3 regions of the Brevibacillus sp. JB24b genome follow, and region 1 is predicted to be linked to each of the others. Evidence: riboswitches for the same ligand, from Rfam matches in the RefSeq annotation. Region 1 holds a riboswitch; each other region holds the start of a gene.
What was found. A riboswitch is a leader RNA that binds a small molecule or an ion and turns the genes downstream of it on or off. The one in region 1 is predicted to bind thiamine pyrophosphate.
Positions count from the first base shown of each region.

Region 2: another riboswitch for thiamine pyrophosphate. It lies ahead of ACQV1I_RS15620 (ABC transporter substrate-binding protein); the one in region 1 lies ahead of thiT (energy-coupled thiamine transporter ThiT).
Region 3: another riboswitch for thiamine pyrophosphate. It lies ahead of ACQV1I_RS15540 (thiamine phosphate synthase); the one in region 1 lies ahead of thiT (energy-coupled thiamine transporter ThiT).

Region 1 covers NZ_JBNVQV010000001.1:1,326,500-1,337,352, reverse strand. Annotated here, with positions in the region: gene ACQV1I_RS06545 (hypothetical protein) at 1-325, shown strand, start outside; gene ACQV1I_RS06540 (bifunctional transcriptional activator/DNA repair enzyme AdaA) at 501-1,073, opposite strand; gene thiT (energy-coupled thiamine transporter ThiT) at 1,333-1,899, opposite strand; TPP riboswitch at 2,129-2,240, opposite strand; gene ACQV1I_RS06530 (helix-turn-helix domain-containing protein) at 2,607-2,828, shown strand; gene ACQV1I_RS06525 (ABC transporter permease) at 2,895-3,818, opposite strand; gene ACQV1I_RS06520 (ABC transporter permease subunit) at 3,811-4,674, opposite strand; gene ACQV1I_RS06515 (6-phospho-beta-glucosidase) at 4,821-6,236, opposite strand; gene ACQV1I_RS06510 (beta-glucoside-specific PTS transporter subunit IIABC) at 6,321-8,204, opposite strand; gene licT (BglG family transcription antiterminator LicT) at 8,550-9,383, opposite strand; gene ACQV1I_RS06500 (FTR1 family iron permease) at 9,544-10,853, opposite strand, start outside.
Region 2 covers NZ_JBNVQV010000001.1:3,337,831-3,348,683, forward strand. Annotated here, with positions in the region: gene ACQV1I_RS15615 (Na+/H+ antiporter family protein) at 1-473, opposite strand, end outside; TPP riboswitch at 715-823, shown strand; gene ACQV1I_RS15620 (ABC transporter substrate-binding protein) at 899-1,927, shown strand; gene ACQV1I_RS15625 (MTH1187 family thiamine-binding protein) at 1,960-2,256, shown strand; gene ACQV1I_RS15630 (ABC transporter permease) at 2,253-3,017, shown strand; gene ACQV1I_RS15635 (ABC transporter ATP-binding protein) at 3,060-3,917, shown strand; gene ACQV1I_RS15640 (isoprenylcysteine carboxyl methyltransferase family protein) at 3,983-4,555, opposite strand; gene ACQV1I_RS15645 (type III polyketide synthase) at 4,549-5,604, opposite strand; gene brnQ (branched-chain amino acid transport system II carrier protein) at 5,867-7,213, shown strand; gene ACQV1I_RS15655 (AAA family ATPase) at 7,332-9,785, opposite strand; gene ACQV1I_RS15660 (hypothetical protein) at 10,007-10,210, opposite strand; gene ACQV1I_RS15665 (hypothetical protein) at 10,406-10,735, opposite strand; gene parC (DNA topoisomerase IV subunit A) at 10,835-10,853, opposite strand, start outside.
Region 3 covers NZ_JBNVQV010000001.1:3,309,598-3,320,450, reverse strand. Annotated here, with positions in the region: gene ACQV1I_RS15545 (hypothetical protein) at 382-738, shown strand; TPP riboswitch at 857-966, shown strand; gene ACQV1I_RS15540 (thiamine phosphate synthase) at 1,278-1,973, shown strand; gene thiS (sulfur carrier protein ThiS) at 2,071-2,286, shown strand; gene ACQV1I_RS15530 (thiazole synthase) at 2,291-3,067, shown strand; gene thiE (thiamine phosphate synthase) at 3,064-3,747, shown strand; gene tenA (thiaminase II) at 3,772-4,461, shown strand; gene ACQV1I_RS15515 (ABC transporter permease) at 4,425-5,270, shown strand; gene ACQV1I_RS15510 (ABC transporter substrate-binding protein) at 5,313-6,362, shown strand; gene ACQV1I_RS15505 (hypothetical protein) at 6,473-7,381, shown strand; gene ACQV1I_RS15500 (aromatic amino acid hydroxylase) at 7,793-9,559, shown strand; gene ACQV1I_RS15495 (cytochrome c biogenesis CcdA family protein) at 9,896-10,603, shown strand; gene ACQV1I_RS15490 (peroxiredoxin family protein) at 10,619-10,853, shown strand, end outside.

The DNA.
Region 1 (10,853 bases):
CTGGACAGTCGGCTTTCTGTTTCCTATGTTTGTCGACAAATCTGATTTCTGGGTACTCGTTTCCTTTGCGGGCGTCTCCTTTTTCATGTTAATGCTGTACGAACTCATTCTTGAACCAGTCCTTTTATACATAATGCAAAGACTACATATCTCAAGAAATTGGAAATTGATACCTGAAATTTTAGCAACTACCTTTATTTTTTATCTCGTGCATACCACATGGATTCCCGGTGTCTTGTTAACTCCATTAACTCCCTTATTTGTTGGTATCCTGGCTGTAACAGTCGATTATTTTTTAGAATGCATCATGGGTGAAAGAAGATAAAACATAGACACGACAAAAAGCACCTCTTTGTGCGCGAATTTCGCAGCACGACAGTAGGTGCTTTTTATCTGTCCTTTCATTGGACAAAAAGGCGCTTCTGCTAGATACAGAAACGCTCAATCTGTTCTTACATTCTTTTTTATATGTATGTTCTACCGTTTTACAACATGTACACTTAGCGTGTTGTTCCTGTTTTGCCCTGTTTCTTCTGCTGTAAGCGGTACTGAGTAGGTGTACAACCTGTTTCCTTCTGAAAAACAGCGGCAAAATAGGCACTATTGCGAAACCCTACCCCGCTTGCAATCATTGAAACATTTCGATCTGTTTCTAGTAGTTGCTTCTTCGCTTCATCCATTCGGATGCGCGTTAAATATTTGCCGGGTGTTATCTTCATGCAACGAGAAAAACAACGCTGCAAATAAAAAGGACTCACATAGAGACGTGACGCCATTTCACGCAGAGTTACGGGTTGGTTATAGCAATCGTGAATCATCTCTAGCAGACGGGTTGCCGCATCTTCTTCCGCCGATTTCCATGTTGGTTCAGATGGTCTACACCGCTTGCAAGGACGAAAACCTGCAGCAATGGCATCGGACGCCGCATAATAAATCTTCACATGCTCTCTTTTGGGTGTCCTTGATTTGCATGACGGTTTGCAAAAGATCCCCGTCGTGCTAAGGCCATAAAAGAATAGTTGATCATAATTTGGATCGCATTCTACTATAGCCTTCCAGAACTCCTCTTTCATCCACGATCCCTCCTAGCCTTCAATCTTCAGTATAACGTAATGTTTTTACTTGTAGTAAGCAACCAAGAATAAAAGAGCAAAATTTCGATAGTTTTTTCTTAATTTCACAATTATGTAACTTTTTCCAATACATATGATTGTTCCATTTCATGTTCTTCTTGATCAATTTACTAACAGAACATTCTTTATTTTACTGATACTAAAAAAGCTAAGAGAAGGAAGCAAGCTCCTTCTTTTAGCTTTTTTACAAATTACTTTATTATATACGTCGATAAGCGCCCGCATTCTGCTGAAACAATTGAGGTGCCCCATTTGCCAGTAGTGTAACTACTAAAGCCGTAATCACATACTCAGGTATCAAATAGGTCGCATTATATATGAGGGAATAAAGCGTTGCAGGTGTTCCTTCCGGGGCATAGCTACCAAACCAGACAGCCCCTGAAGTCGTACGGATAGCCAGACATAACGCGATTCCGACTAGTAATCCACCCCAGATGGATGCAATTTTTGTTGCTTTGTTTTGCGTCTTACTAGCGTAAAGGAACGCACCAAAGCCTAGCATGGCATATGAGAGGGGATAGTCTAACAACATTTGAATAGGATGCACCATCTCGCCGCCAAAAAAGAATTTAACCATGCCTACCAGCGCACCTGTGATTAAACCTGCTACCCAACCACGGCGAAAAGCCAATAAGGCTATGGGTACCATTACCAAAGAAACGCTCCCACCTTGAGGCATAGCAAACAATTTTACCTTACTTAAAATAACAGCAATCGCTGCCATGATAGCTATCTCCATCATGATGACCAATCGTGTTCGTGACATTTCTTCTCCTCCTCGTTCTGATGCAATATGTATGTAAGCAGCAGAAATAGAAAGGGTCCAACTCAAGTTTTTATAGACCAAAAATAAAAATAAGGGCAAATTGTATCTCCTAGTTGGTTGTGAAAAAGGTGTTTTTGATGTTTTACACACAAAAAAACCACCCTTAGACGGATGGTTCTCAACTCGGCGATACAACCCCATCTCGACGATAGAGCTACAGCTTTCGCACTTGAAGTCAGCTACCTCTCCCTCCGCTGGCATTACCCAGTTCAGGTTCTACGGTTAGTAACGCATTCTGTTACAATCTCAGCCGTATTTGCTCGGCCCCCGTTTAGTACACGCTTATTTCATTTTTCAATGTTACAAATTCAAGTAATACCATAACATATTACGAATGTTTTGCAAAGCACATCTTTGATGCAACGTTTTTTCGTTTCTACTGTCCTTTTTCATGGTTATAGGCTATGACTTTGCTTCTACCAATACAGAAAAATTAGGTTGAATAAGTCGAAATGTTTACAATATGTATTGGAAAAACGGAAATTGAGTGGGCCGAGGTACCCACCTCTCACGCTATGAATAGTATGTAAGGCAAAAGCCTAAAAAGCCTGCTACTTCGGCACCAACACACTCCCCCTGACATAGGATAAGGTGACTGTATCCCTCAACCTTGTTCCTGTAGAGCCCACAAGGAGGGGTGGCACGTTTTGAAGAGTAGCGACCAAAGTAAACCGTTATTAACTAATCGCGAAAGAGAAGTGTTTGAACTCCTGGTCCAAGACAAGACCACAAAAGAGATAGCAGGACAGCTCTTCATCAGCGAAAAAACAGTCAGAAATCACATTAGTAACGTCATGCAGAAATTGGGCGTGAAAGGGCGGTCACAAGCCGTAGTAGAATTGGTGAGGCTTGGCGAATTAAAAATTTGACCGCTCGAGTGAAATACCTCCCTTTTCTTCAAATATTTGAAGAGAAGGGGGGATTTTTTCATTACCTTAGACATAAGGGGTCCGATTATATGCTTCTTCATATCGCTTCTTCATTCCATTTACAATTAGAGTAAAACCTAAAATCGCAATCATAAAAGCGGTTAACGGAGCAAAGAAAATCCATTGCTTGGCTTGTAGGAAAGCACGTGCTTGTCCGATTAATCCAGCCCATTCATACGTTTTAGTTAAAAAAATACTCGGATCAAATTGCTGAATCGTCCCACCGATAAACAGGTTAAAAATACCCAATTGTCCCATCAAAGTCATAACCCCGATAATCTCCATAACAAAAAGCATCATAATCTGCTCTTTTAGTTGAGGAAGGATATGCCTGAGCATAATGTGATTTTTGCTAGCCCCAATAGAAATGGCTGCTGTGACAAAATGAGCTTCCTTCAACTGCTCTGTTTTTTGACGAACTGATGATACAACACTTGGAATACCTAGCACTGATACAACAATAATAAAAATCATCACTAAGCCAAACGAAGATAGGGGTGAATTGATATTAATACGGTACAGCAGAAAATATACTGGTAAAAACAGCGGCACATGACCCCACACATTTTCTAGACTGAGCCACCATCTCTGTGGACGATCTGCCATTCCTATTTTGAGTCCGATGATCATTCCTAGCATAACTCGCAACAAGGCACAAGCAATCGTAACAAACAGCGTATATCTTGCACCATATAACAAGGAAGTTAGCATATCACGTCCCCATTTATCTGTTCCAATTGGATATTTCTCTGAGGGTGGTAATGGTGGTGAAACGATGACTTGCGTACCATTTACCTCTACATATTCAGCTCGTACCTGAAAGTCTATATCATATGGAGCAACCATTGGTCCAAAAATAGCAACAATGAATAGCACTGATACAATAAAGAAACCCAACCATAATGAAATTCTACCTTTTTGCTTATTCATAAATAAACCCTCGCTCGAACAAATATAGGAGAAAACGAATAATGGTGTAGACTAGACCTGCGATCAGTAACAAAATACACAAACCAATCACAACTATATTAAATTGGTATGTGCCGAAAATAAATCTCGTGATTCCTGACACATTTAGAAGGTATTCTACAATAAACAAATTAGTCACAGAAATCGAGATCGCTTTCTTTAGATCAGCAATAAAAAACGGTTTTATATTTTTATACATGTGGTGCAATTGAACATGGAGTCCACCGAGCCCCTTAGCAACGGCAGTCCGTACGTAATCTTCTCCCCCGACCTGCTTGTATTTTAAATCAACTAGCTTCACTAAATACAGCATGGGTCCAATCGATAGAACCAAGATTGGAAACCAGATCCTTGAAAAATCCTTGCTTAACGGTGAGATGGTAAGTAGACGGACACCCGTTGTTTTATAGATCGTAACCGTCAAAAATAAAAAGAATAAAATTAAAATAAAATCAGGAATAATGGAGATGAAATCAAGTACTTTTTTTATCCACGTAATAATTCGCCACCTGTGGAGAAACAATCCGAACAGGATACTCACAATGATAGAAACGAGTAAACTGGACAGTAAAAGAATAAATGATTGTTTGGCAAAAGGAAAAATATCTTCTGAAATATTGCGTATATTGGCACCAGATGTATATTGTCCTAAGGTTCCCTGAGAAACATCGTGTATAAGAGCCCCTGTTTGTAGGATTACGTTTTCTGGGGTTATGAACAATAATCCGTCTTCATTAATGGCAAGCATCTGTGGTAACCCTGCCATTATTATCACTAGAATAAGCATGATTATTATTTGTTTTAAAAATTTGAACAATTCTTACACCTCCACTTTGTAAAGAGCGTACTATATCATGAATCAAACTTCCAGACCACTCCATATATTTTATTTTTATTTATGACTTTTCTATCAAAATAATAAAAAGGCGCAAAGGTTATAAATAACCTAGCGCCTCTATCATTTTAGTCTAGCACTTCTCCATTACTAGCAATGACATTTTTATACCAGTAGAAGCTTTTCTTTTTCAATCTTCTCAGCGTTCCCCTTCCTTCATTATCTTTATCTACATAGATGAACCCGTAACGTTTCTTCATCTCAGCAGTGGAGGCACTAATTAAATCAATTGGTCCCCATGTTGTGTAACCAATCAGGTCAACACCATCGGCAATCGCTTCTTTCATTTCAGCAATATGATCCTTTAAGTAAGCAATACGATAATCGTCCGCAATGACGTCTCCTTCTTCCACAACATCAACTGCCCCTAATCCATTTTCAACGATAAACAGTGGTACCTGATAACGATCGTACAAAATATTAAGTGCGATACGTAGACCTTTCGGGTCGATTTCCCATCCCCAATCTGTTGCTTTCAAGTACGGGTTTTTCACTCCGCCCATGATTAGATTTCCATCTGTTGCGCCAGCTTTTTCAGGGGTTACTGTTGCAGTTCTACTTACATAGTAGCTAAAGCCTAGATAATCTACTTTATACGTGCGCAATAGCTCTTCGTCGCCTTCTTCTATGACGATTTGAATATCATTTTCAGCAAAATAGCGCTTCGTATAGGATGGATAGTATCCTCTCACTTGAATATCGGTAAAGAATAATGTTTCCCTATCTGTTATAAATGCTTTCCATACATCTTCTGGATTACTTGTTAGTGGATAGGTTGGCAAATACGCTAGCATGCAACCAATCTGAGCATCAGGAATGATCTCGTGGCATGCTTTTACAGCCAAAGCGCTTGCAACAAACTGATGGTGAGCCGCTTGATACATCGTATTCTTCTCGTTCTCACCTTCTGCAAATACAAGTCCGCCACCCGTAAACGGTGCATGTAGCACAACATTAATCTCATTGAAAGTCATCCAGTATTTCACTTTATCTTTGTAACGTTTAAAGAGTGTTTTAGCAAACCGTTCATAGAATTCAACTAACTGACGGTTTCTCCATCCCCCATATTGCTTCACCAGATAGAGAGGCATCTCATAATGAGAGATCGTTACTACCGGCTGAATACCGTGCTTACGAATTTCATCAAACAAATTATCATAGAATTTCAATCCTTCTTCGTTTGGCTCAAGTTCGTCACCATTCGGGAAAATTCTTGTCCAAGCAATCGAGGTACGGAAGCATTTGAAGCCCATTTCTGCAAACAAGGCAATGTCTTCTTTATAGCGATGATAAAATTCGATAGCTTCATGATAGGGATAGAACCCTTCCATTGATTCATCATGCGGGTACATAATGCCTCGTGGTGACACATCTGCTGTTGAAAGTCCTTTACCACCCTCTTGGTATGCACCTTCTAGCTGATTAGCTGCTACCGCTCCTCCCCATAGAAAGCCTTCTGGAAATTTCTTCACGATTTGCTTCATAACTTGTTTCCTCCTTATAAGTAGAATTGCATCTATGCAAAATTTCGTTATAAACACAGGTTGTAGATCATCATGTGATACCCCTTATACACGCAGGGTAAGCAACAGCTCTGTCTCTTTCATTTCAGCTTGAGTCGAAGGCTGTATCTCTGGATATTGATCTGTATTCGTGATGATCACAGGAGTTATTGTCTCAAAGCCTGCCTGTCTAATCTCATGAAGATCGAATTCGATGAGCAACTCACCTACCTTGACCTGCTGACCTGTCTGTACATGGGTTGTAAAGTGTTTACCCTCCAATTTAACGGTATCAATTCCAATATGAATCAATACCTCTGCTCCCTCATCACTGATTAATCCTATGGCATGCTTCGTATTAAAAATCGAGACAACAGTCCCATTCACTGGCGAGACAACACGTCCCTCCGCGGGTTCAATTGCTATTCCTTTTCCCATAATCTCTCTGGAAAAGGTAGGATCGCTTACTTCTTGTAATGGATGAACAGCTCCAGCTAATGGACTGTAAATCTGTTCACTTTTTACAAGCGTATGTCCTATTTCCACTACTTTCTCTATCTCTATCATTTCTTCTGTCTCTCTCGGTTCTTCCTTAGCTTCGTTGCTTGGAATATCAACAAACCCCAGAAGATATGTCATAACTGCTCCGACAACAAAGGCAATGATCATACCAATAATCGCATACCAGAACGTTTCGCCAATGAGGATAGGCACTCCAGGCAATCCTGCATTTCCTCCTACAATATACGCTTTCGTATTAAACAAGCTGATAAAGGCTCCACTGACTGCTCCACCGATTAACGCCGCGATGAATGGTTTTTTTAGTCTCATGTTGACCCCATACATCGCTGGCTCTGTAATACCCATCGTTGCTGTTATACTTGTAGACATGGCAATTGACTTAAATTCCTTGTTTCTTGATTTCAAGAATACCCCAAAGGCTGCTCCCGCTTGTGCTAAGTTAGCTACGAACATAATCGGAAGAATGTAATCGTAGCCAAGCTGAGCGACGGTACCAATCATAATCGGTATAAGCGCATAGTGCATGCCAGTAATAATAATGAGGGACATCGTTCCACCAAGTAGCACACCTGCAAACAATCCTGCATGATCAAACAACGCGGTAATCCCTGAGGCAAGTCCATTTCCGATAATAGTTCCAACTGGTCCAATGGCAATGAGCATAAGCGGTACCACAATGAGCAAGGTAATCATGGGTACTAAAATCAGCTTCATTGATTTATGAACTGCTTTATCTACTGCTTTTTCCACATAAGATGCCAGCCAGATCGTAATGACGATTGGAATAACCGACGAAGCATAGGTAACGGCTGTTACCGGCATCCCAAGAAAGCTTGTATTTTGACCTGTTCCTAACAAGGCTGTCAGTTGAGGATGAAGGACAGCAGCCGCGACAGCAACAGCAACGAAAGGATTATTCCCAAATTTATTTGCCGCACTAAATGCTAAGATAAGCGGTAGGAAGTAGAAAGCACCGTCTCCAATCGCATTTAGTATCAGATAGGTACTATCGTCTGGCGACATCCAGCCAAAGGTTGCCGCTAGAGACAAAAGACCTTTAATCATCCCAGCACCAGCTATGGCTGGTAGAATCGGTGTAAATACCCCGGCAATTACATCAAAAATAGCACTTATCGGGTTTTGCTTCTTTTTCGGAGCCTTATCATGTCCTTGTTTCGTAGTTACATCGGTACTCTTCATGATCTCTTTATAAACCTGCGCCACATCGTTTCCAATAATGACCTGAAATTGACCTCCACTCTTCATGGTACCCATGACACCTTTTGTCTTTTCCAGCATCTCTTTATTAGCAAGCTGATCGTCATGCAAGTTAAAGCGTAATCTCGTCATACAGTGGGTGACATGTGCAATATTTTCTTTTCCTCCAACAAGCGCTACAATTTCTTTTGCTACTTTTTCCTGATCCATAGAAAAACACATCCTTTTCCTAACATGACTGAGATAAAGGCAATGCACTTGTTCAAATGGGCCCAATTGATCAAAAGATTCGCATCATCTCATAAAAAAAACCCAAACATCTACCCATGTATCGACAACAGAGTCGCACATGAATAAACATTTAGGTTTTGCCTGCTTACCAGTAACAATCCTAGTAGTATGAAATTAAAAAAAACCTAAATCGCTGTCCACATAAATGGACAACCATTTAGGTTTTGCCTGCTTAACCAGTAACAATCCTAATCAATAAGAACTTGTCTTATGAAGTTACTTATAAAATATCATGCTCTTTTATAAATGTCAACGCTTTCATTCTTACTTTTTATTTACCACTCGATGAATGTGGATTGTTAAGTAAAGCACTTCCTCATTCGTCAACTCATGCTTATATTCCTTAGAAATGTATCGCTTGATCTTCTTCGTACACTCATAAGCTTCCTTATACTTGCTCTTAACCATCTCATATAAGAAATCATCGCTACTCTCCATGTGAGCTTCCTTGCACAGGCGTTGAGCAAAAAACTTTAAATGTGTGATAAACCGATAATAATGCAACGATTCCTCGTCCACTTCGATATTGAAATGATATTTAACGATATTTAAAATCTCCTGCATCACCTTCGTAATGGTAACAATCGTTGGCATTTCTTCATTTAGTTCAGCATTTACAATGTGTAAAGCAATAAACCCGGCCTCATCATCAGGCAATGTAACTCCCAATTTCTGATTGATCTGTTTGATTGCCTTTTGTCCAACTGAAAATTCATCTTGATACAACCTTTTGATCTCCCAAAGCAATGCATTTTTAATATCTAATCCGTCCCTGTTTCGCTGAATAGCAAAATAAATATGATCAGTAAGGGAAACGTAAATGCTTTCATTTAACTTTTTGCCCAAGCTCATTTTTGCATAAGTAATGATTTCCTCTGAGATTTCCATATACTCCATCGGAATTTCATAAAGCAACGTTTTAAACTTCTCGGAGATATCTTTATTTTCTAATGTGAAAATTTTCTCGATCTTTTCTTCTTCAACTGTATCACCTGGTCGCTTCTGAAAGGCAATCCCTCTGCCCATTATAACCAGTTCTTTCTTTTGATCGTTGTATACGCTGATCACATTGTTGTTAATAACCTTGGCTATTTTCATGCTGATGATCCTCCCTTAGGCTGAAACAAATGCTTATCAGAATCGCTCCTAATCTTTTTTTGATCGTACCTTTCTTTTCAAACGAGGTCAATGGAAAATGAATAGTGAGAAAAAAGCCCGATCACCATACTGATCGGACTCTTTCTTTATCTTATTGCACTTATGCAGGAATCACGGGTTTTTTAGCTCGTTTGTGGGTCCAAATAAACACCCCAAGCACAATTATCAATAAAATGCCTTGTGACATCACTGTTTCCATGGTTGGAAATAACCCAATTCCTTCCCACAACGGCACCTGACTTATTGGATGGACAGGCAAGGATTTGGTGATTTGTAATGCATGTACACTGACTCCAACAATCTTGAAAGCTAGCGCATAGATAACAACTGTGGCCGTCGTAAAGAATAATCGAATCGGCAGTTTTACACTGTAACGAATAAGTACAAACCCAACAACCACTAAGATAGCTAGCGCTAGGGCAATTCCCGCTAGCAATTCTTTCATCGTAATGGATGGAGCCAACCCGATATAGAAAATAACTGTTTCGGCGCCTTCACGGAAGATCGCTAGAAAACTAACGGTTGCCATGGCCCATAGTCCGCCCTTAGCAACTGCTGATTCTACCTGACCTTTAAGATAGACATTCCAATTTTGAATGTTGGATTTATTGTGTAACCAGTTCCCTACCAGCACCATCATTACAACAGCCGCAATTCCGAAAACTCCTTCTAAATATTCACGGCTAGCACCTGCTGTCGCTTGTGAAAAGAATAGCTGGATACCAACAGCCAACAAACCACTACATATAATTCCGACAATCACACCTGCCCAAATCCATTTTTGTTGATGGGCGTGGTTGGTTTTTTTCAGAAAGGAGAGTAAGGCTGCTACGATTATTAAAGCCTCAAATCCTTCACGTAATAAAATCACCGCAGCATCCCACATATGATAAGAGCCACTTGACACATATGGAGCCAGATCAATCTGTAGCTGAGCCAATCGATCAGTTGCCTGTGAAGTCTTAGGAACCTTAGAGCTAAGTTCACTGATAGCTAGTGGAATTTCATTCTCTACTTTTGCATATAAGCTAGGTGCCCTCGTCATAATCTCACCTTCGACTAGTGGCCAAATCGTTAAAAATTGATTTAGGGTATCAATAGCAGTAGCATTATCATTGGCCCCTATAGCAGAGATTGAGGTCGAAAGCAAATCTAACAAGCTCTGAACGGAGTATGTCCCTTCTGCTGGGGCTTCTCCACTTGTTTTCCCGTCTAAAAATGCTTGAATAGACTGGTGAAGTCCATCCATTTTTTCAGCTACCTTTTTCAAATCTAATGGTTCGGCATTTAACGCAATGCGTACAAAAGCCATTTGTTTCTCAATATCACCGTATGCCATGATGCTTTTATTGCGGACAATTAATTCTGCTCTCGTCCAATTTCTATCCAAGGATTGATAGGCCTTAAGCA
Region 2 (10,853 bases), 2.0 Mb from region 1:
GCTGGAAGCATGAGATAAGGTGCTTGCAAACCAAATGTTAACGCACAAGCAACAGCACGCCGGTCTATTTGCATTTTAGTAAACAAGGTCAATAAGGGCGGGATTAGAATGGGAATAAAGGCAATATGCACTGGTACTACATTTTGAGACAAACAGGCTGCTGTAGCAATGGACATGAGCAAGATACCACGTTTTCCACGCAATACCACCAATAATTTATTTACTAATAAGGATGTGATATCAGACTTGGCGATCATAACTGCAAACATCCCAAGTAAAATATAGCTGAGTGCTGTTTCTAATTGCCCACTCATCCCCTGCACCATCAACTGGATGGTGTCAGTTAACGAAACACCGGCAACCAGACCTGCTGTTATGGAAGCGGCGATCAAACCAAATATGACATTTAATCGCAACAGCGACAATATAACAATCACGATTACCGAAAGTATAACTCCATTTAATAATAGCATGACGTTCACCTACGCTTTAGTATATTAGCTAACTAAAGTTATAACATAGTAAAGTATTTGTGACAAGCGCTTTTGTAGCTCGAAATACAGCGCATGTTCTTCTCATAATCATTCCATCAGCCTACATAAAATACAGAATTTTTTCATAACTAACAAAACGAATATGATCGATCATTGAATTGTATTGCTTTATAGACAAACGTTCCGATTGAGTATATGATGGCAGTAATGATAACAACTACAAAATGCTTCGGGGAGCTGGAATTGGCCGGCTGAGAGTGTATTACCTTTAATACTGACCCATAACCTGATCTGGATAATGCCAGCGTAGGGAAGTAAGCTTCTGATATCTTCTTACATGAACGCTTCCAGGACAGGTTGCGTTTTTTTGTTGTCTACCAAACAACATGGAGGTTTCGGGATTTATGAGAAATGGTAAACGCTTTACTGCTACTTTCCTTTCTGGTTTGCTCGTATTCGCTTTAACAGCTTGTGGACAATCTGCTACACCAGATACACCAAGCGACAAGAAGTCACCTGAAGCAGCCCCTGCCAAAACTCTAAGTAAGGTCGTCCTTGACTGGACACCTAATACGAATCACACCGGATTATATGTCGCTCTTGAAAAAGGCTACTTTGCCGAGCAAGGGCTGGATGTAGAAATTGTTCAACCCGGTATGAACGGGGCTGATACGATGGTGGCCACCGGTGAAATTCCGTTTGGAGTAAGCTATCAAGAGGGCGTCACGCAAGCACGAACTCAAAACGTACCTATCGTGTCGCTTGCGGCTGTCATTCAGCATAATACTTCTGGTTTTGCTTCACCTGTGGGCAAGAATATTTTGTCTCCCAAAGATTTTGAAGGAAAAACCTACGGGGGCTATGGTGCTCCAAGTGAGAAAGCTGTTTTACAATCTCTAATGAGCCTAGAAAAAGCCGATATAAATAAGCTAAACATTATTAATGTAGGTGAAGCGGATTACTTTACTGCTGTAAAACGCGATATTGACTTCTCTTGGATTTTTTACGCGTGGACGGGCATTGAGGCAGAGTTACGCAATGAACCAATAAACATGATATACGTTAATAAATATTCGGATAAACTAGATTATTATACCCCTGTTCTCATTACTAATGAAAAAATGATTCAAGAGAAGCCAGAGATAGTTAAAGCCTTCATGGCAGCAACCTCCATGGGATATCAATATGCTGGTAAACATCCGGAAGAAGCGGCTAGCATCCTCCTTAAGCACGTTCCAGATTTGGACGAAAAATTGGTACAAGCAAGCCAAAAATGGTTAAGTCCACGTTATCAAGATGATGCACCACGTTGGGGAGAACAAAAACGCGATGTATGGCAAGGCTACTCCGACTGGATGGTTGAACATCACTTATTGGAAAAACCGCTTGATGTAGACAAAGCATTTACCAATGACTTTTTACCAAAACCATAAACGAGGCATATCACATAGAGGAGCGATTCCAGATGGCAAACGCCTTAGTTAGCATTCAAATTATCCCTACTACACCTCAAGGTGAAGGGGTCATTCCCTTTGTAGACAAAGCAATTGAAGTCATTTCGCAATCAGGGGTAAAGTATTTAGTTAGCCCGTTAGAAACCACGATGGAAGGCGAGTTGGAAGAACTGCTTGCTATCGTAAAAAAGATGAATGATGTCATGGTTGAGGCTGGTTGCCCGTCCGTAATCTCCCAAATCAAAATTTATCACCGTGCTGATGGATTAGCTTCGATGGATGTATTGACGGAGAAATATCGTCCATGAATAAAAATCGTCGTCTATTTACAACAGGATGGCCGCCCCTTCTTGCGGTCTTCCTGTTTCTCTTTATCTGGCAGCTTGCGACGTTTATTTGGAAACCCGAAGCATGGTTTTTACCAAGTCCCCTTGTTATTTTCCAAGAAGGCTGGAATCAAGCGCCTCAACTCACGCAACATTTGTGGGCTACCTTACAAATCACCTTGCTGGGCTTTGCAATTGGGAGCACAGCTGGTCTTATTCTGGCCTTTTTATTACATGTGACTCCGCCCATTAAGGCTGCCTTATATCCATTACTCATCCTAAGTCAAAACATACCGACCATTATTTTAGCTCCTCTTTTGATGATCTGGTTTGGCTTTGGTTTATTGCCAAAAATGATTTTGATTACGTTGGTCTGCTTTTTTCCCGTCACCTTATCTACAATGACTGGACTTGCGCAAGCCGACCCGCAAATAAAACGATATATGCTAATGATTGGAGCAACTCGTCAACAAATTTTCTGGAAGCTAGAGTTACCTCACTCGCTTGCTTCCATGTTTTCTGGACTAAAAATATCGGCAACCTACAGTGTAATGGGTGCCGTCATTTCGGAATGGTTAGGATCGCAAAAAGGAATTGGCGTCTATATGCTGATGGCAAAAGCATCATTTCGTGCTGATCGTGTATTTGTAACGATGTTTCTCATTGTAATTGTTAGCTGCTTGTTATTTGGCTTGATTAGCCTCTTAGAACGCTGGACACTCCGATGGCAATCGAACAAGTAAGGCTAGAGAATTTGAGGTCAATAAAAAAGGAAGTGAACAAGCGTGAGTAATGACATCCACACATCTATTAGTATGGACATGACTCCAGAGCAAAATATAGCGTCTACATCTACACTAAAATCTGCCTATACTCCCGACTCTGCACTTGTCGTTGAGCAAATCTCACACTCCTTTACAGAGTCAGGATGCACTATTGAAGTGCTTCACCAGATTTCTTTAGAAGTAAAAAAAGGTGAGTTTGTTTCCTTAATCGGACCATCTGGAAGCGGAAAAAGCACATTATTTCATATTATTGGAGGCCTTTTATCACCAATACACGGTAGCATTACAATTGAAGGTAAGCAGGTTACTGGTGAAACAGGTCACATTAGCTATATGCCGCAATCCTCTAGCTTACTTCCTTGGCGTACAATAGAAGAAAACGTCGGACTAGCCTTAGAAATAGAAGGTGTATCACGTAAAGAAACGCTCAAGCTGGCACGTGAATGGTTGCCGAAGGTTGGATTAGATGGATATGAAAAAGCTTATCCTCACATGCTGTCGGGTGGTATGCAACAAAGAGTCGCTTTCTTGCGCGCATTGTTAAGCAGGCAAGAACTAATCTGCTTGGATGAACCCTTTGGAGCCTTAGATGCACTTAGTCGTACTGACATGCAAAATTGGTTACTATCCATTTGGGAAAAGCATAAACGCTCCGTGCTTTTAATCACACATAGCATTGACGAAGCCATTTTTTTATCCGATAAAATCTATGTACTCACAGCAAAGCCAGCTCAAGTAGCTGCCACAATTTCGGTACCATTTGAACGACCTCGTCGGGAAAAAATGCTGTTATCTCCAGAGTTTCTGCTTGTGAAGGAAAAAATCTTAACGCTGTTACGTCATTCTCAGCAAGCATAATGAAGAAAAACTCGGCTATTGCTACGAACATATGCGATAAGCCGAGTTTTTACAATACAGCCCCATCATTCTCTCTGTTTTCTCACTGGAAAAAATCTTCCCTTCTCCTTCATCCATGCTTCATACTTACAGGCTTTTTGCAAAGCTTGTTCCTCTGCCGAAATCCGAACGCTTACTATCATGGCGTTGGCTACTGTAAAGATCAATGCTGTTTTCCAAGCACCAAATGTAAGAGGGAGCATTCCTACTTCTATGAATACAACCAGGTAGTTTGGATGACGGATGTAGCGATAAGGACCTCGAACAATCGGTTTTTTTCCTTCTAAAACAAAGATCCTAGTATTCCAAAAATGTCCCAAACTTCGAATGCTCCAGATTCTTAGTAACTGGGCGAGACAAAATACGCAAAATGGCCAAAAGTAAAATGCAATAGAATCAGTAGATACTCGAAGCAGTACCTCACCAATCAAGCTAATGAAAAAACCTACATGTAAACTCACAATCCATTTGTAATGCCCAGCAGCTACCTCATATCCTCCTGCTTCCTTCATATAGCGCGCATTTCTTCTTGCTATCACCAACTCGATACAACGTTGGAAAATTACGATCACAAGCACCAGCATAAAAACAGTTACCATTCCAACAACACCTGCTCACAAGAAAATCCAGGTCCAAGAGCTAAAAGCAATCCTATTTCTCCTCGCTGATGTTCTTCTCTCATCTCTCTTTCTAACACAAATAGGACGGTACAAGAAGACATATTCCCGTGATCTCGTAGTACCTCTTTTGCATGGCGCAACCTATCTGGTGGCAGTTGAAGGGCCTGCTCATAGGCTTGTAGAACCTTACTTCCCCCTGGGTGAGCAATTATGCGATCAATACGACAATGAGCCCGTCCTTCTCTTCTCAGGAAACTCTCCATCTCCGGCTTGATTTTATCTTTTACAAGTGAGGGAATGTCTTTAGAAAAGACTACCCGCAAGCCTTCTTCCCTCACATCCCATCCCATAACATCAACTGTATCCCGCCAGATCGTTGAATGTGTTGACAAAATAGCAGGTGAATGATCATGTACTTTTTGCTTATCTCCATACAACAATACAGCAGCAGCCCCATCCGCAAACAAACTGGTGGCTATTAGGTTACTTTTACTTCGATCTCCATGTATAAAGGTTAAACCACACAATTCGACGCAACAGACAAGTACACGCTCCGTTGGATGTGCTTTCGCAAACGCATAGCCCTTGGCTAATCCTGCTGCTCCTCCTGCACACCCTAGTCCCCATACAGGTGTTCGCTTCAAATTTGAGCGAAACGGTAATCGATTGAATAAGAGTGCGTCTAGGCTAGGGGTAGCTATCCCTGTTGAGCTGACCATTACCACATGATCTATCGTGTCAGCTGAAACTCCAGCTTTTTCTAAACACTGTTCAATTGCACGCACACTTAATTCTAGTGCTTGCTGCACGTATAACCGATTTTTTTCTGCCCAATCATGCGGCTGTTCGAACCACTCTAGCGGAGTGACGAAACTTCTATTTTCAATTTCTGCTGATTCAAATATATGTAATAGACGATCGATATCAGAAAAATGCTCTTGAAAGAAACGACGCGAGAATTCCTTACTCTCTTGCTTCGTAATAATATAATGTGGACTTGCTGTGCCGATTGATACGATTCGCGGCATCATTTCTCCTACTTTCCGTTGTTTTCCTTTTATTCTTTCCCAAAGGCTTTCCCTTATGTAAATAAAGTGGTAACATCAGGAAAAACAACTCGACACAATTCGTAATAGTATAAACCTTCAAACAAAAGAGTGGGAATTATCAATAAAAACAGATTTTATTCACAAAACGGTAACATCATTAAAAAAATTAACACGTATGCTTTTTTCAATGTGTGATAAATTAATTGAATAAGAAATCTATTGCAAGGAGTCTACCTATCTTATGAAACAAAAGCAATTATCAAAGAAAGAAACAGTTACAATTGGATTGATGCTGTTTGCTCTATTTTTCGGAGCAGGCAATATGATATTTCCTCCTTTACTAGGACAAACGGCTGGATCAAGCGTCTGGATAGCCATTCTCGGATTTGTATTAACTGGAGTAGGTCTTCCTATCTTAGCAGTTGCTGCCACCGCAACAACATCAGGCGATTTAAAGATTATTGCAGGTCGGGTTCATCCGCTATTCGGTATTATTTTTCCCACTCTAATATATCTTGCTATTGGTCCATTTTTTGGAATTCCGCGAACAGCTAGCGTTGCCTATGAGATTGGTCTTAGTCCTTTGCTATCGGAATCTCTAAAGGGAAGCAGCTTACCTTTGTTTTTATATTCGATCGTCTATATGGCAATTACGTTCTGGCTATGTCTGAATCCTACAAAGTTGGTCGATCGCATCGGAAAAGTCTTAACACCCACACTCTTGCTAATTATCACAATATTGTTTGTTCGGAGTATTTTTAAGCCGTTAGGTGATTTTCCTGTACCTTCAGAAGCCTACATGAACAATGCATTTTTCAAGGGATTCCTCGAAGGTTATCTAACTATGGATACATTAGGTGCCTTAGTTTTCGGAATTGTCGTGATTTCTTCTATACAAAGTCGAGGAATTACGGATAAAAAGAGCATAACCATGGCTACAGTTAAAGCAGGTTCCATTGCTGGAGTTGCCTTAGCCCTTGTATATATGGCTTTAGCATATTTGGGAGCTGGTAGCTCTATATTAGGTGTCTCTACTAATGGTGGCCAAATTTTAACAACGGTTGTAGCCTATTTGTTTGGACAATCGGGCGTCGTGTTGCTTGGCACCGCTATTACCTTAGCATGCTTAACAACTTCGATTGGGCTTATTACAGCGTGCGGTCAATTTTTCTCTACTCTCATTCCTGCCTTGAGCTATAAAGTTGCAATTAGCATTCTATGTGTATTTAGCTTAATAGTTGCTAACTTAGGTCTAAATCAAATTATTTCTTACTCAGTACCTGTTCTGGCCGGATTATATCCAATTGCAATCGTACTGATCCTTTTATCTCTGATTCACAAACAAATAAAAGGATATAAAGAGGTATATGTATGTAGTGTTCTGTTCGCTGGAATCATTAGTCTAGTGGATTGCTTGCATGCCTTTGGTTTTACCTTGGGTAAGATTACAGAATGGTTGCAAATTCTTCCTTTATATTCAGTTGGAATCGGCTGGGTAATTCCAGCGATACTAGGAGCGATTATCGGTTATATAGTAGGTTCATTGAAATCTCAAGATCGCGTGAATCCTTCCACTCAAACCGATTAATATCGATGTTTCTACCTATAAGTACCATCGCGATTAGTAAAGGAACGATTTCCTCTTCGCTTCTCATATATTCAGTAAAAAAGACAGGGGTACGCTCACAGCTCCCTGTCTTTTTCCATCATTTTGTCGGTAACATACGCTCAATAGCTTTACTAAAATCTTCCCATGTCAGTAAGCTTAAATCCTCTTTTGTCCAATCTGACTTTTTTTCTGCTGCTAGTCGTAATGCCTGCTCCTGCATCGCTTCTTGCACCATATTTTTAGCAAAACGCCCATTACCTTTGATGCTTCCCTGTTCACTCCACGTTCCTAATTGCTCTGCTAGACGTTCTTTCGTTTCATCCGTTACCTCATAGCTATTTTCCTGAATAAATTGTGTAATAATCGATAAAAGCTCGGAAGCTGTATAATCGGGGAATCGGAAATACTTTTTAAACCGTGAGGAAAGACCTGGGTTGCTATCGATAAATTTTTGCATATCGTATGGATAACCTGCTAGGACAACAACCAAATTTTCACCGTGCTTGCTTATCTCTTCAACCAGCGTATTCACAGCCTCTTGCCCGTAATCATTTTCACTAGAAGACATCAATGCATAGGCTTCATCAATAAATAAGACACCACCTAGAGCCTCTTTAATTTTCCGCCTAGTCTTACTTGCTGTCTGCCCAACATAGTTTGCCACAAGATCAGCACGACCAACTGTTACGAGATGCCCTCGCTTGAGGTAGCCTACTTCTTGTAATATTTGTGCATATAATTGTGCTACCGTTGTTTTTCCTGTTCCTGGATTACCCGTAAACACAGCATGCAATTCGACAGGAACAGCTGGCAAACCATTTTCTTGACGCGAACGCTGAATAGACACAAATGCAGCCACCTTGGTTAATTCAGCTTTCATTTCCACAAGTCCTATCATTTGATCCAATCGTTGTTTTGCGGAAAGATTGTTGATTTTTACTTCTTTACACGAGGAATTGGCTTCTACATCGACTGGTGTAAGGATTGTAAAATCAGGAATTCTAATTGCTTCTGTATCGACTACATGACTCCCTTTGGCAAAGATAGCATCTAAAATGATATTCTTGGCAGTACGAGCATTCCCAAAGGTTTCATCAACCCTCTCTCGCTCTAAGCGCTGCTGAATAGAAATTTTAGTATCAGGACGTAGAATGAAATCATTACGCTCTGCCACTTGCTCGGCTACATGTAATAACTCATCTGTCGTAAAGTCAGGCAACGTAAAATGATTACTTTCCGGGAAACGACTTCGTAAACCAGGATTTGCCCGTAGGAAGTTTCGCATCTCTTCTGGATACCCTGCTAAGATGAGTACGAACTTACCACTATACTCACCGCTTGTCATTGCAGAAACAAGCGTATCAATCACAACCTGCCCATAATCACTGTCGCTGGACTCTGCTCGTTTTAAGCTGTAGGCTTCATCAATAAACAAAACACCGCCTACCGCTTTCTTAATCACTTCCATTGTTCTTTGTTCTGATTGACCTACATATGCACCCACTAACTGAGATCGATCAACTTCTATTACTTCTGCCCGTTCTAATAAGCCTAATTCATGATAAAGTGTGGCTAAAAGGCGTGCCAATGTCGTTTTCCCCGTACCAGGATTCCCCATTAATACAGCGTGTAATTCCAATGGATCGGCCAACTCCCAGCCCTTTTCTGTACGGATTCGCTGGTACTGTAAAAATTGCGCGAGTTGCTTTACCCTCTTTTTCATATCGGTTAAACCCACTAATTGATCAATTTGTTCCATCGCTGGAATATGATCTTGTAAGTCTACTTCTGCTTGTGTAGGTGTGAGTTGTTCACGAATTGATTGCTCAATCTCCTGCAATTTTTTATTGGCTTGCTGAAGTCGAGCCAACAATTCGGAAGAGTAAAATAATCCTTGTACGGAGTCGGCATACTTCTGCGCCTCCTTATGTAACAAGATTAATGCTTCCTCTAGCTCCAATGTACCCTCACGCAAAGACTTATATTTTTGCTGAAGTAGGGTATTCATAGAAAGCTGGGCAGCTTGCGTACCTGCTTGTAACATATCCTCCCAATTAACCAAATCGTCAAGACGTTCTTGAATCTGGATAACGAATTGAGCCGTCACTTTTTTGCGTGTAGCTGCATTGTCAGTCTCGCGAATAGCAGGAAATTGAGCTGTTTCTTTTAAGGATTGCAATAAAGAATGCAGATATATTTCTGCTTGTAAAGAAGCTGCTTGTTGGTTATCTGGATCCAATTTCCTCGCTTTTTTTAGCCATTCCTCTACCAACGAAATTTGCTGTGTCTTCCTCCAACGTATCTGAGCTAGGATAGTAAGTACTGTTGCCTCTGCTTGATCCAGTTCAATTTGATCTGCTCCTACCATCTGTTTTTGCTCTTTCTCATCGTCAGAATCCTGTTTGAGAATATGTAGTAGTTGTTCTCGTTTTTCTTCTATATATTGCAAGGTATGAATTGCCTCTACTTCTGTCACAAGCAACGAATTTCCATCTGTTTTTTGCCATTCTTTCACTTTATCTATCCATGTTTGCTCTTCTCTTATATTCATCGTTATATAGTCCTCCGTTATCTGCTCCCTTTCCTTGTTGTATCACTTTTTTAACTAAAAAGAAAGGGGATAACTGATCAGCTCTTTTACCCACAACAAAAACCCGGCTTATCCTTCACTCCGGGCTTCTGTTGTACAATACATAACCGTTCTGTAGAAAGCAAGCACTTTCATCTATTCATGCTTGTTTGTGTGTGCTCAAAATGCCGCATATCACATTATTATAGTTGCAAATTTCCCATTTCGATATCAGACTCCATATGCGCTAATGCTGCTGGGAATACATCCTGCTCAGATTCAGCATATATTTTAAATGAGCTGACAATCTTTTTTCCACTACGCACCTGTACATCATATTGAGAATCTCCATCATATGTCGTTGCAAAATGAAATTCTCTTCCGTTTACGTTCATGCTTTTTTCCACGATAATCACCTCAGCTTTAGTTTGTCCAGCTTTGAAAAAAGCATTACGACTTCCCTTACCTTTGTTCTGAGTAACTAATGAAAGGAGTTCATTCCCCCGGAAATAAGCTATTTTTCTATCTTACATTGCAAAAGCCGCTGTCCACGGTTTGGACAACGGCTTATTTGCTTTACTACCTCTTGTGCTCTGTCTTTTTTATACCATTGAAAAATCCTTTATATTGGTTCGTTGCGTTAATTCTTTTCCTGACGGCAATGTAACGTACACAAGGCCTTGGCTCTCTTCTTCATTCGTCAAGGTAAAATCAAACGTCACGCGTTTCTTCTCGAACGCTTGCTCTTCCTCAAATTCCTCTAACATTAATCGTAACGTCTCAGGATGCAAAGGTACAGAAATTGATTCCCCTGACTGACTCGGAATTGATAGATATTTTAAAGCATCTTCAAAATACATTACGGTATCAAGCAATAATGATACCTGTTGCCAGTTCAATTCACTTGTAAACCGCTCAAATGGTTTTAACATTTCTCCGTCATCCCTTCAGTGATGTTCCCGTATAAGGATTTCTCTTGGCTGCTATTCTTAGTTGGATGAAAAAGTAATCGTTTGTATTGCTGACTCCATTTATCCCTCGTCATCCGAC
Region 3 (10,853 bases), 2.0 Mb from region 1:
GGGGAAACTAAGCCGATTAATCGGGAGGTGAGTAAAAACGATGTCCAGTAAGAACAACAAGTCGCAAAATAAGGCAAAAAACAGAGGTAAAACGCTAGATACAAACGATCAAAACAGTAATATTCGCGATAATGGAAACACCCATAAAGAATAGAAGGCTTGTAGAACACGAGAAAGTCCCCTTTTTAGCAAAATAGGAGGGGACTTTTATAAATCATCAATTCTATCATTTATTTTTGTAATAATGAGATTATTATAATTTGGAATGGATGTACAGCAATAGCAGGCTAGAACTGGGCAAAATGCCACCTAGAGGAAACATTCATGGTATAATAAAAATAAATCTACGGCAGATAGATGGGAAGAGACGGAGGCATACTTGTGGAAGACTCAATGATGCACCTACATGCAAACGAAGTGGTTCTTAGCACACAAGCATTTTTAATTTTGTGCCGTTTGTATGATAGTTTTTACGATGAATTAAGACAGCATGAACAACTAAATGAGGTGGCTGAAAAGACGGCGGCGGTTTTATTAGATGGCGTTGAAGCTTTAAAAGAACAGACGCAACCGCCTAAACAAGTGGTGATGGCGTTAGACTTCTCCAGTTTATTTTTAGTGAAAAAGCTGGTAGAACAAGCATACCGAGAAGTAAGAGAAGTACCAGAGCAAGCCAAGGCTCTGGGATGGTTAGAAGAGTGTATGCAGGCAATGAATAAGGGAATGATCACACATTAATGTGGCGGTGAATCACTTGGTGTGGATAAAGGACGCAGAATTTTTTGTGAAGAAAATCTATCTGTTTACAAATAAGTAGTGACGTGGTACTGTAAGAGCGAATTCAAAACTTAATAACTTTGTACCGAGCGGGGGCCGAGCTGTCGGCTGAGATTGTAACGAGATGTGTTACTGACCGTTGAACCTGATCTGGTTAATACCAGCGGAGGAAGAGGGCGCGAGAACAGAGTGAAGATACCTATGTTCTTTCAGATGCATACGAAACCATCCGCTACGGGTGGTTTTTCTTTTTGTAAAAACACAACCCGTAGCTGATTTATAGTATACATCAGCAAAAGCAGTAAGTTGGAAAACGTAATCAACTTTCTATCAGCCAGTTCAGCTTAGCCTCCGCTATCTATTCGGTACCATCCGAAAAAGAAGCAGAGGCTTTTTTTACGTCTTTTCATGCATGTTCCCAGTTAGGATCGGTTTGGAGGTTAGTGTAACAGCACAAGAGACATGCATGTGAAAATATTTTTGCGAAGGGAGTTGAATTTTTGCGAGCACGATCACTTCATCTCATTACCACAGGGTGCCAAACGCTCGGAGAAACGTTGCCTATTATTCAGAAGGCAGAGCAGGCAGGAGTTGATTATCTTCACATCAGGGAAAAACAGCGCACAGCACGTGAAATAGAAGAATGGATCAAACTCCTGTCGGATGTATTTCCAAGGGAACGAATCATTGTGAATGATCGTGTAGATTTAGCAATTGCTTATCATTGTGGCGGTGTACAGCTAGGACAGCATAGCATGAGGGCCAGCTTGGCAAGTCGCATACTGTCCTCGGATCAATTGCTGGGGTGTTCGATTCATAACGAACAAGAATGTTTGTCTGTACAGGCGGATTTACAGCCAACTCCTGACCAGCACAGTTCATCGTCAGGGAATGTCTTTTTCCCAAGACGTATTCCAATCTTTGTTTTAGCAGGTCATGTCTATGTAACAGAATGCAAGCCCGGTGTAGAAGCGCGTGGTCTTCCGTTTGTAACGCGAATGAGAAAACTGCTAGCTTCTAACATATCACTGATCGGGATAGGCGGAATAACTCCTCAGCGTGTAAAGGAAGTAATAGAAGCTGGAGCGGATGGCATCGCTGTTATGTCGGGTATCATGCGGTCAACACAACCACAAAACAGGATAAAAGAGTATCGTGAACAGCTTGATGAATCAGCAGGATATTTTATCCGGTAGTTGTTCCTATCCATTCCTTTTTTCAATTCAGTGGACCAAACGATTGAAAAAGGATGAAGAGGAAAAACATTCACGAATTAAAACGAGGTGGATACCCTTGCAAACTAACACTGTACAGATTCAAGTTAATGGGAAAACAACTAGTGTAGAGAAAAATACGACTATGGAACAATTGCTTATCCAGTATGGATTGGAGCAAAGAATTCTGGTAGTTGAACACAATCAGATCATCCTTGATCGTTCCAGCTATGCCCAAACAACCATTATGGATGACGATCGAATAGAAATCGTTCATTTTGTTGGAGGAGGATAAAACGATGACAGATACAACTTTACGAATTGGACAGTATGAATTTACCTCACGTTTTTTAATTGGTACGGGGAAATTTCGTGATTTGGAAATTCAGAGAGCAGCAGTGACGATCTCTGAAGCACAAATTATTACATTTGCAGTTCGTCGATTAAATTTGGAGAAAGTAAATGAGCCCACTTTTTTAGAATCCCTTGACCTCTCAGCGTATACACTGCTTCCCAATACGGCAGGAGCAACAACCGCAGAGGAGGCAGTACGCATTGCGCGTTTAGCAAAAGCAAGTGGCTTATGCGACATGATTAAAGTAGAAGTAATTGCCGACCAAAAAACATTATTGCCAGACCCAATAGAAACCCTGCGAGCATCTGCTTTATTGGTGGAAGAAGGTTTCACTGTCTTAACCTACACTAATGATGATCCTATTCTCGCACGGAAATTACAAGAAGTAGGAGTTCATGCCGTAATGCCAGGTGCATCACCGATTGGCTCTGGCCAAGGTATTCTTAATCCCTTGCATCTTAGCATCATGATGGAAGAGGCAACAGTTCCTATCATTGTAGATGCTGGAATTGGTTCACCATCAGATGCGACCCAAGCGATGGAGCTAGGAGCTGACGGCGTATTATTAAATACAGCAGTAGCGTTAGCAAACGACCCTGTACGAATGGCTGAAGCGATGAAGCTAGGAATTCAGGCTGGCCGCAAAGGTTTTTTAGCAGGTCGCATTCCCCGTAAACGCTATGCTTCTGCCAGCAGTCCGAAAGAAGGCATGTTGACATGAAGCTAGCTCGCCTAGCTACCTTATATCAAAGGTGGAGTATCTATTTGGTAATAGGTAGTCAAGACTGCGGGAACTCCGTTGAAAACATGTTTCGTATTTTGACAGATGCTCTTCAAGCAGGAGTCGGATGTGTTCAGTGGCGAGAAAAGGGAGCTGGTTCCATCACCGATGCTACTCAAAGAGAGAAAATTGCGATCCGTATGAAAGAGCTATGTCATACATACAATGCCATTTTTCTGATTAACGACGATGTGAGCTTGGCCTGCAAGGTTCAGGCTGACGGGGTTCACGTAGGACATGAGGATATGCCGTTTGCTCAAGTTAAACAATTGGTTTCTCCTGAGATGATCATTGGAATATCAGCCGGTAATTTAGAGGAGGCTCGGATCGCTCTTACGCATGGAGCTGACTATTTAGGGGTAGGGCCTATGTATGCATCTAAAAGTAAAGCGGACGCTGGGGAGCCAATTGGTCCGAATGGACTTACGTCTATTCGCAAATTTGTGGGTGGGTATCCCATTGTAGCTATAGGCGGAATTAGGCCAGAACATGCTAGCTACTTGCGAAAAAGTGGAGCAGATGCTATCGCGGTCATTTCAGCGATTACGCAGGCACCTAATACGAAAAAAGCAGTGCAGGATTTCATTTATCATTTTCATAAAAATCACCGTTATACATGAATTTGAATAAGGGGGCGTAAGCAGATGAATACGCGAGAAATAGAAGTAGCTTCTTTTACAGAGCTTTTGTACACAGAAGCCAAGCCGATTTGGGAAAAGACACATCTTCACCCTTTCATTACTGGCATTGCTAATGGAAATCTACCGGTCTCTGCGTTTATCCACTACATGAAGCAGGATTATCTCTTTTTACAGGAATATGCAAAACTGTTCGCGATCGCGAGCGTTAAGGCCAATCGGATCGACTGGAGCGGTCGATTTGCTCAAATCATGACATCAACATTACAAGAGGAGATGTCCTTGCATCGCGGATATGCTCAACGACTAGGCATTTCCCACAATGAATTAGAAACGGCCGAACCGTCATTCGTCATGCTTGCCTATACAAGCTATATGCTACAGATAGCTCATCAAGGAAGCTTGGGAGAAGCGGTAAGTGCCTTGCTTCCGTGCATGTGGAGCTACCAAGAAATCGGTAAAAGATTAGCGCAAAAATCGGGAGTAATCGATCATCCGAAGTATGGAGAGTGGGTGCGGATGTATAGCTCGGATGAATTTGCTGTCTCGACAGACTGGCTCAAAGGTGTACTTGATGAGATTGCCCGTGACAGTAACAAACAGGAGCTTGCTCGAATGAAACAACATTTTATCGCCACATGCAAAATGGAGTATTTGTTTTGGGATATGGCTTATTTGGAACAGATATGGCCGTAATACAAAGGCAAGGTGGTCAAAAGATCAAAAAAAAGGTCTGGCAAAAGAACTGGAATGTGGGATGGTTTTTCGCTTCCTTATGCACTTTCCTCTTGTTATGGGAAGGCGGGTGTCGCTTACTTGAGCTACCTAGATTCATCTTACCACCACCTTCTGTTATTGCTGTTGCTTTCTGGGAGATACGCAGTCAGCTGTTGACTACACATCTGTGGATTACGTTACAGGAAGCGTTGGTAGGCCTCGTAATCTCGATATTCGTAGGAACGGGAATTGCCATATGTATGCATCTACATGAGGGAGTGAAAAAGGTAGTGTACCCTCATGTTATTATCTCGCAAACCATTCCTATTTTGGCTCTCTCGCCCGTTTTCATGATGTGGTTTGGCTATGAGCTACCGGGAAAAGTAGCAATTGTCGTACTGTTCACCTTTTTTCCAATCGTAGTAAGCACGTATGACGGATTGCTTGTTACGGATACCGAACAGCGTAACTATTTTCGCATGATTGGAGCAAACCGTTGGCAAATTTTTTGCAAATTAGAGGTGCCTAGTGCGTTGCCTTCCTTCTTTAGCGGAGTTAAGGTAGCAGCCACCTTTAGTGTATCGGGGGCGACAGTGGGTGAATGGCTAGGGGCAAGTGCAGGTCTCGGCTATTTTGGCAGGCGAGCTTCCGGTAATTTTCAGGCACCTGCTCTATTTGCTTCTGTCCTTTTATTATGTTTGCTGGGCATTGGTTTATTTTTGGTTATGAATCTGTTGGAACAACGCTTTCTAACCTATAATCGTAATCGAAAAGAGACCCGACAATAATCTGTTGCGGATGAAACATCTAGATATAAGGGAGAAAATCAAATGAACAAATCAATTGAATATAGAAGGGTATATGTAAAAAAATGGCTACTAATCTTGTTGGCTGGCATTAGCGTGTTAGCTACAGGTTGTGCTTCTAATGTTACACCTGCGAAAGAAAATGTAGCTACCTCTACTTCAGATGTCAAACCACCAGTGAAGCTCACAGTTGCCCTAGATTGGTATCCTAACGCTGTTCACAGTTTTTTATATGCAGCAGAATCACAAGGTTATTTTCGCGATGCTAATTTACAGGTGGAGCTAAAAATGCCTTCGGATGCCAATGATCCATTGAAGCTGGCAGCTACTGATAAGGTAGATATGGCAATTAGCTACCAAACGCAGGCAATTCAGGCTAAGGCGGAAGGATTACCAATTAAATCGCTAGCGGCTATCGTTCGTGAACCGTTGAATGTATTAATGGTAAGGGCGGATAGTACCGTTCAAGGACCTAAGGATTTGGCTGATAAAAATGTGGGATATCCTGCTCTTCCACTCGATATTGAGGTTGTAGGGCATATGGTGGAAACTGACGGAGGAGATTCATCAAACATTCGTTTTACTGATATTGGTTTTCAATTAATCCCAGCTCTCTCCACTAAGCAAACAGACGCTACCATTGGTGGGTATATAAATCATGAGCAGTTGATCTTAGAAAAAAACAATGTGCCTGTTCGTCTGTTTCGATTGACTGATTATGGTATACCTCGATATTATGAATTGGTGCTGGTCACAAGTGACCAGACGGTAGTACAAAAGCGAGAGGCACTAGATCGCTTCCAGAAAGCGATACAAAAAGGGCAAGCTTACGTTGTTTCTCACCCAAAAGAAGCACTGGAAGGACTATTACAACACGAAGCCAAAGAATTTCCTTTAGATAAAGAGATTGAACAAAAAAGCCTTGAGATCCTACTCCCCATGATGGATGCTAAGGGCCAACCTTTTGGGAGCCAGGATACAGCCCAATGGCAACAGGTCATTAATTGGATGGCAGCTAAGAAGCTGATTCCAAAGACTTTCTCAGCCCAGGAGATTCTTCCTGTAGAAAAATGATGTATAATTAAGAAGAAATGAAGGAGAAAGCGCCTGTTCATGGCGCTTTTTCTAGTCTGTTCAATATGGATTTTCCAAGGAATATGAGTAATTATGGGGGGTACATCATTTTGAAAAAAAACATCTATCACATCGGCTATGAGCGAGTATCCAGACGCGAATTACTGGAGCGTCTAAACATAGAAGATGGATTCATGTTGCAACATGATCGCCTCCATCCTGTTCATACAGATAAAGAAGAAGTGGCGCCGGAGTGTGAGCAACATCAGATATTGGTTCGATATCAGCATCGACCAAGCGAATGGATAACTTTTAGCGGTACGTATCAAATTCAAACAAGAGAACCAATACCATGGATTGATGCCCCTATAGAATATCATTTATTTGGTGAGCAATTAATTCCGGGTAATTATCGTCGAGAAAAAGCACCACAAGCTCGAGTACCAGCCCGGACGAAGCTACAAATTACGGCTATTCGTGATGGGATTGTATATGTTATGGTACCAAATCATCCGTCCAGGCGATATGAGATGAAGCTGGAGGATGCCAGATTTGCTCGTAATTTTCCTACAGAGCTAGAGATGCGATTGCAATACTACTCGTTCCCACCCCATCCAGACATTTTGGTGGACTGGCTGTTGCAGGAGGGAAGGAAACGTGGCATGATAACACGTTTAAATGGTGAGCATACAGAGCGAACTGCTTTTGAGGTTTGGGATGATCTGCGTAAGGAATACTCTTTAAGTGTGAGTGCAGCGATCTTAGCTATTAAACAGGCGCTGGTAGTAATGGATAGGGCGGGAGTGGAGGCTGATTTTCCCTACCCGGTTAGAAGTGCGGATATTTCCAGTTACAGTGAAGAGGAACGGGATGCCTTTTTTTCTTATCAGACGGTGCGTGCAGCGCTTGCAGCTGTCTCCGCCTTGTTAACAATCGACCCGATGGATCAATTACAAGATCATTTATTGATGGATGTTATGTTAGAGCAACAACAGAGTCGGCGTTCCTCTAAGGATTAACATGTTGGGAGAATTCATATAGGAAGCTTAGTGGTCACAACAAAACAGACCCCAATCTTACTTTTGGATTGGGGTCTGTTTGTTTTCAACTTTTACGGTCATTTCGTTGGATAGACGTAACATGTTTTTGGAAAAGGAAATATTTCTGGCCTCATTATTTTAACGTCCTCCTAAACTAATTGATCTGTAACATAAAACTATACCGTTTAGAAATGAAAAAATGTTCCTAAAAATGGATAGTAACATCTTTCATTATATATACGTCGACGCGTTACAGTTACATAGGAATTGGGCTTTTGATAGGCAAACTTTTTTACACCATTTCTTACAAAAAGATGATATAGTAAACCTTAATGATAGCGCTTTCTATTGCCGGAAATACCGTTATTTTCTAAGGGGAGGTACAGAGTTATGAGTCAAATTGAATCTGATTTTTCATTGGTCAACATACCTATTCATTTAAAGCAATTTGTTGTCGACCAGGACTATGACAAGTATACACCGATAGATCAAGCAGTTTGGCGATACGTTATGCGTCAAAATTATAATTTTCTAGGCAAAAGAGCCCATACCGCGTACTTGGAAGGCTTACAAGCATCTGGTATCAGTATTGAAAAAATACCGAATATTCGGGAAATGAACCGGTGCCTATCGGAAATTGGGTGGGGAGCAGTAAGTATTGACGGTTTTATACCAGCGGTAGCCTTCTTTGACTTCCAGGCTCATAATATCCTCCCAATCGCTTGCGACATTCGTACTTACGATCATGTGGCTTATACACCTGCACCTGATATCATTCATGAAGCAGCCGGGCATGCACCGATCATTAAAGATGAAAAATATCGTGAATATCTCAAAATCTTTGGAGCAATTGGTTCCAAAGCCATCTCATCAAGAGCAGATTATGAATTATATGAAGCCATCCGCTATTTATCGATCGTAAAAGAGGATATCAATGCAACTGAGGAACAAGTGCTTGCAGCAGAAGAAGAACTAGTTAAGAAAACAGAGGCGGTCACGGAGGTTTCGGAAGCTACTCAATTATCCCGTCTCTACTGGTGGACAGTCGAATACGGTTTAATTGGAGATGTTAATAATCCGCAAATCTATGGAGCTGGGTTATTGTCCTCTGTTGGGGAAAGCATGAGTTGCTTAACAGATGGAGTTAAAAAAATCCCATTTTCACTCGATGCGTGTATTGAAACTGATTTTGATATCACCAAACCTCAGCCTCAATTGTTTGTTTGTTGTGATTTTGATCAGTTAATTGAAGCCGTACTTGAAATGAAAGAGAGAATGGCTTTGCATCTTGGTGGCACGGAAAGTTTGCATAAGGCGGTTAATAGTGGTCAAATTACCACCAGCGTGTACAGCTCTGGTCTACAGGTAAGCGGCACCCTGCATCATACTATCTCGGATGAACAGGGGGAAGCCATTTATTTAGCAACAGAAGGACCTACTGCCCTTGCGCTCCAGGATATCGAGTTGGTCGGGCATGATAAATCCTATCATAGTCATGGCTTTTCTTCTCCGATTGGTAAAATAAAAGGGATCGAAAAGCCATTAGAGAATTGGACTGATGCAGAGCTTGAGGCCTATGGTTTAGTTGTAGGTAAAAAAACGGTGGTCTGTTTTGCTTCTGGAGTTGAAGTTGTAGGGCGTGTTTCCTATATTGATCAAAAGCAGGATAAAGTGGTATTAATTGGGTTCGATGAATGTACCGTACGTTATCAAGAACGTGTATTGTTCCAGGCTGAATGGGGTATCTATGATATGGCAGTGGGAGCTGAGATCATCTCTGTCTATGCTGGAGCAGCTGATCGTGAAAAATTTCAATCAGGTACTCATCAACCCTCAGAGACACAAACCCGTCGTCCCATTTACACAAAGGAGCAAAAAAGACAGCAACAATTGTATCAAATTGTTCGTAATTTGCGGACAGAAGAAGGAGCTGAAGAGGAACTGCCAGAGAGTTTGCAAGCGATTAGGCAAGAACTAGATGCCTCTTATCCGAACGATTGGCTACTGAGATTAGAAATTCTGGAAATGATGTTGCGTCATCATTTTCCAGAAGCGGACTGCCAGCGACTGCACTCCGAAATAAAAGCAATTGGTGACACTGATCATGATTTAGCTATTTTAATTGCGAACGGACTATCACTACTGGAAAATAGGTAACAAAAACAAGACCGCCGGGGCTTTGCTTTATCAGGCGGTCTTTGTTATGAAATGCCAAGAGCTGATTATAAGGTTGCTTGTATCTTGTATGGAGAGAAATTATATCTGGCTTCATATCAACAATCAGTTCTGATGGTGGAAGCGTAAATTGATAAAGCCTTAGCCGTCCTTGGTATTTTGCCAGCTATTTAATAGAATAGAGTAGGAACGACTCACAATATACTGCTGTGAGCTTTGTCACACTTCGTTCACCTAATACGCAGAATGGAGCATGAATGAATCTTTGTGAACTAGAATACATAACAGAAAGAGACGTTTAGGAAATGGGGGCAAAGTATGGATACGCAAATTACAGTATGGCTGGCATTAGCAGCAGGATTCCTCTCGTTTATTTCACCTTGTTGTTTGCCGTTATACCCATCCTTTTTATCTTATATTACTGGGGTTTCGGTTTCAGAGATGAAGCAAGGAAAAACCGTGTTTCAGCGTCAGGCATTGTTACACACATTGTTTTTTATTCTAGGATTCTCTCTTGTATTTATCGCGCTAGGATTGTCAACATCATGGATTGGAAGCTTGTTTGCATCCAAAAAGGACTTGATTAGGCAACTGGGTGCTATTTTATTAATTTTTATGGGATTAGTTATTACAGGGGTATTAAAGCTTGATTTTATGATGAAAACATGGAAGAAGGACATAAATAATAGACCGCTTGGGTATACTGGTTCTATCTTGGTGGGAATTACCTATGCTGCTGGCTGGACTCCCTGTGTAGGGCCAATTATGTCAGGGATCATTACGCTTGGGATGGTGAATCCAGAGAGTGCCCTTACTTATACACTTGCTTATACGTTAGGGTTTGCCCTGCCATTCTTCGTGATGACGTTCTTCATTAGTAAGATAGGATGGATCATGAAATACTCGGATAAATTGATGAAAATTGGCGGAGGAATCATGGTTCTGTTCGGGATTTTGTTGTATTTTGATAAGCTTACAGATATCTCCATCTACTTAATTAAAATTTTTGGACAGCCTAGTTTATAAAGGAGCTGGAAAAGAATGCGGCAGGTGTTTATCATTCTCAGTTTACTTGTTATGGGTGGAGGAGCGATTTACCAAAGCGAGGGTAAGAGTAAATTGCAGCATGCTCCTCAACCAACGATTGAACAGTCTATAAAAACTGAGCAAAAGGGAATGAATCAGGACAAAGAGAAGTTAAAAAAACCAGCAGCACAAGAGGTTTCTGGTCAGATAGAGCAAAAAGTAAACCCAACGATTGCGTTGGGAGCCAAAG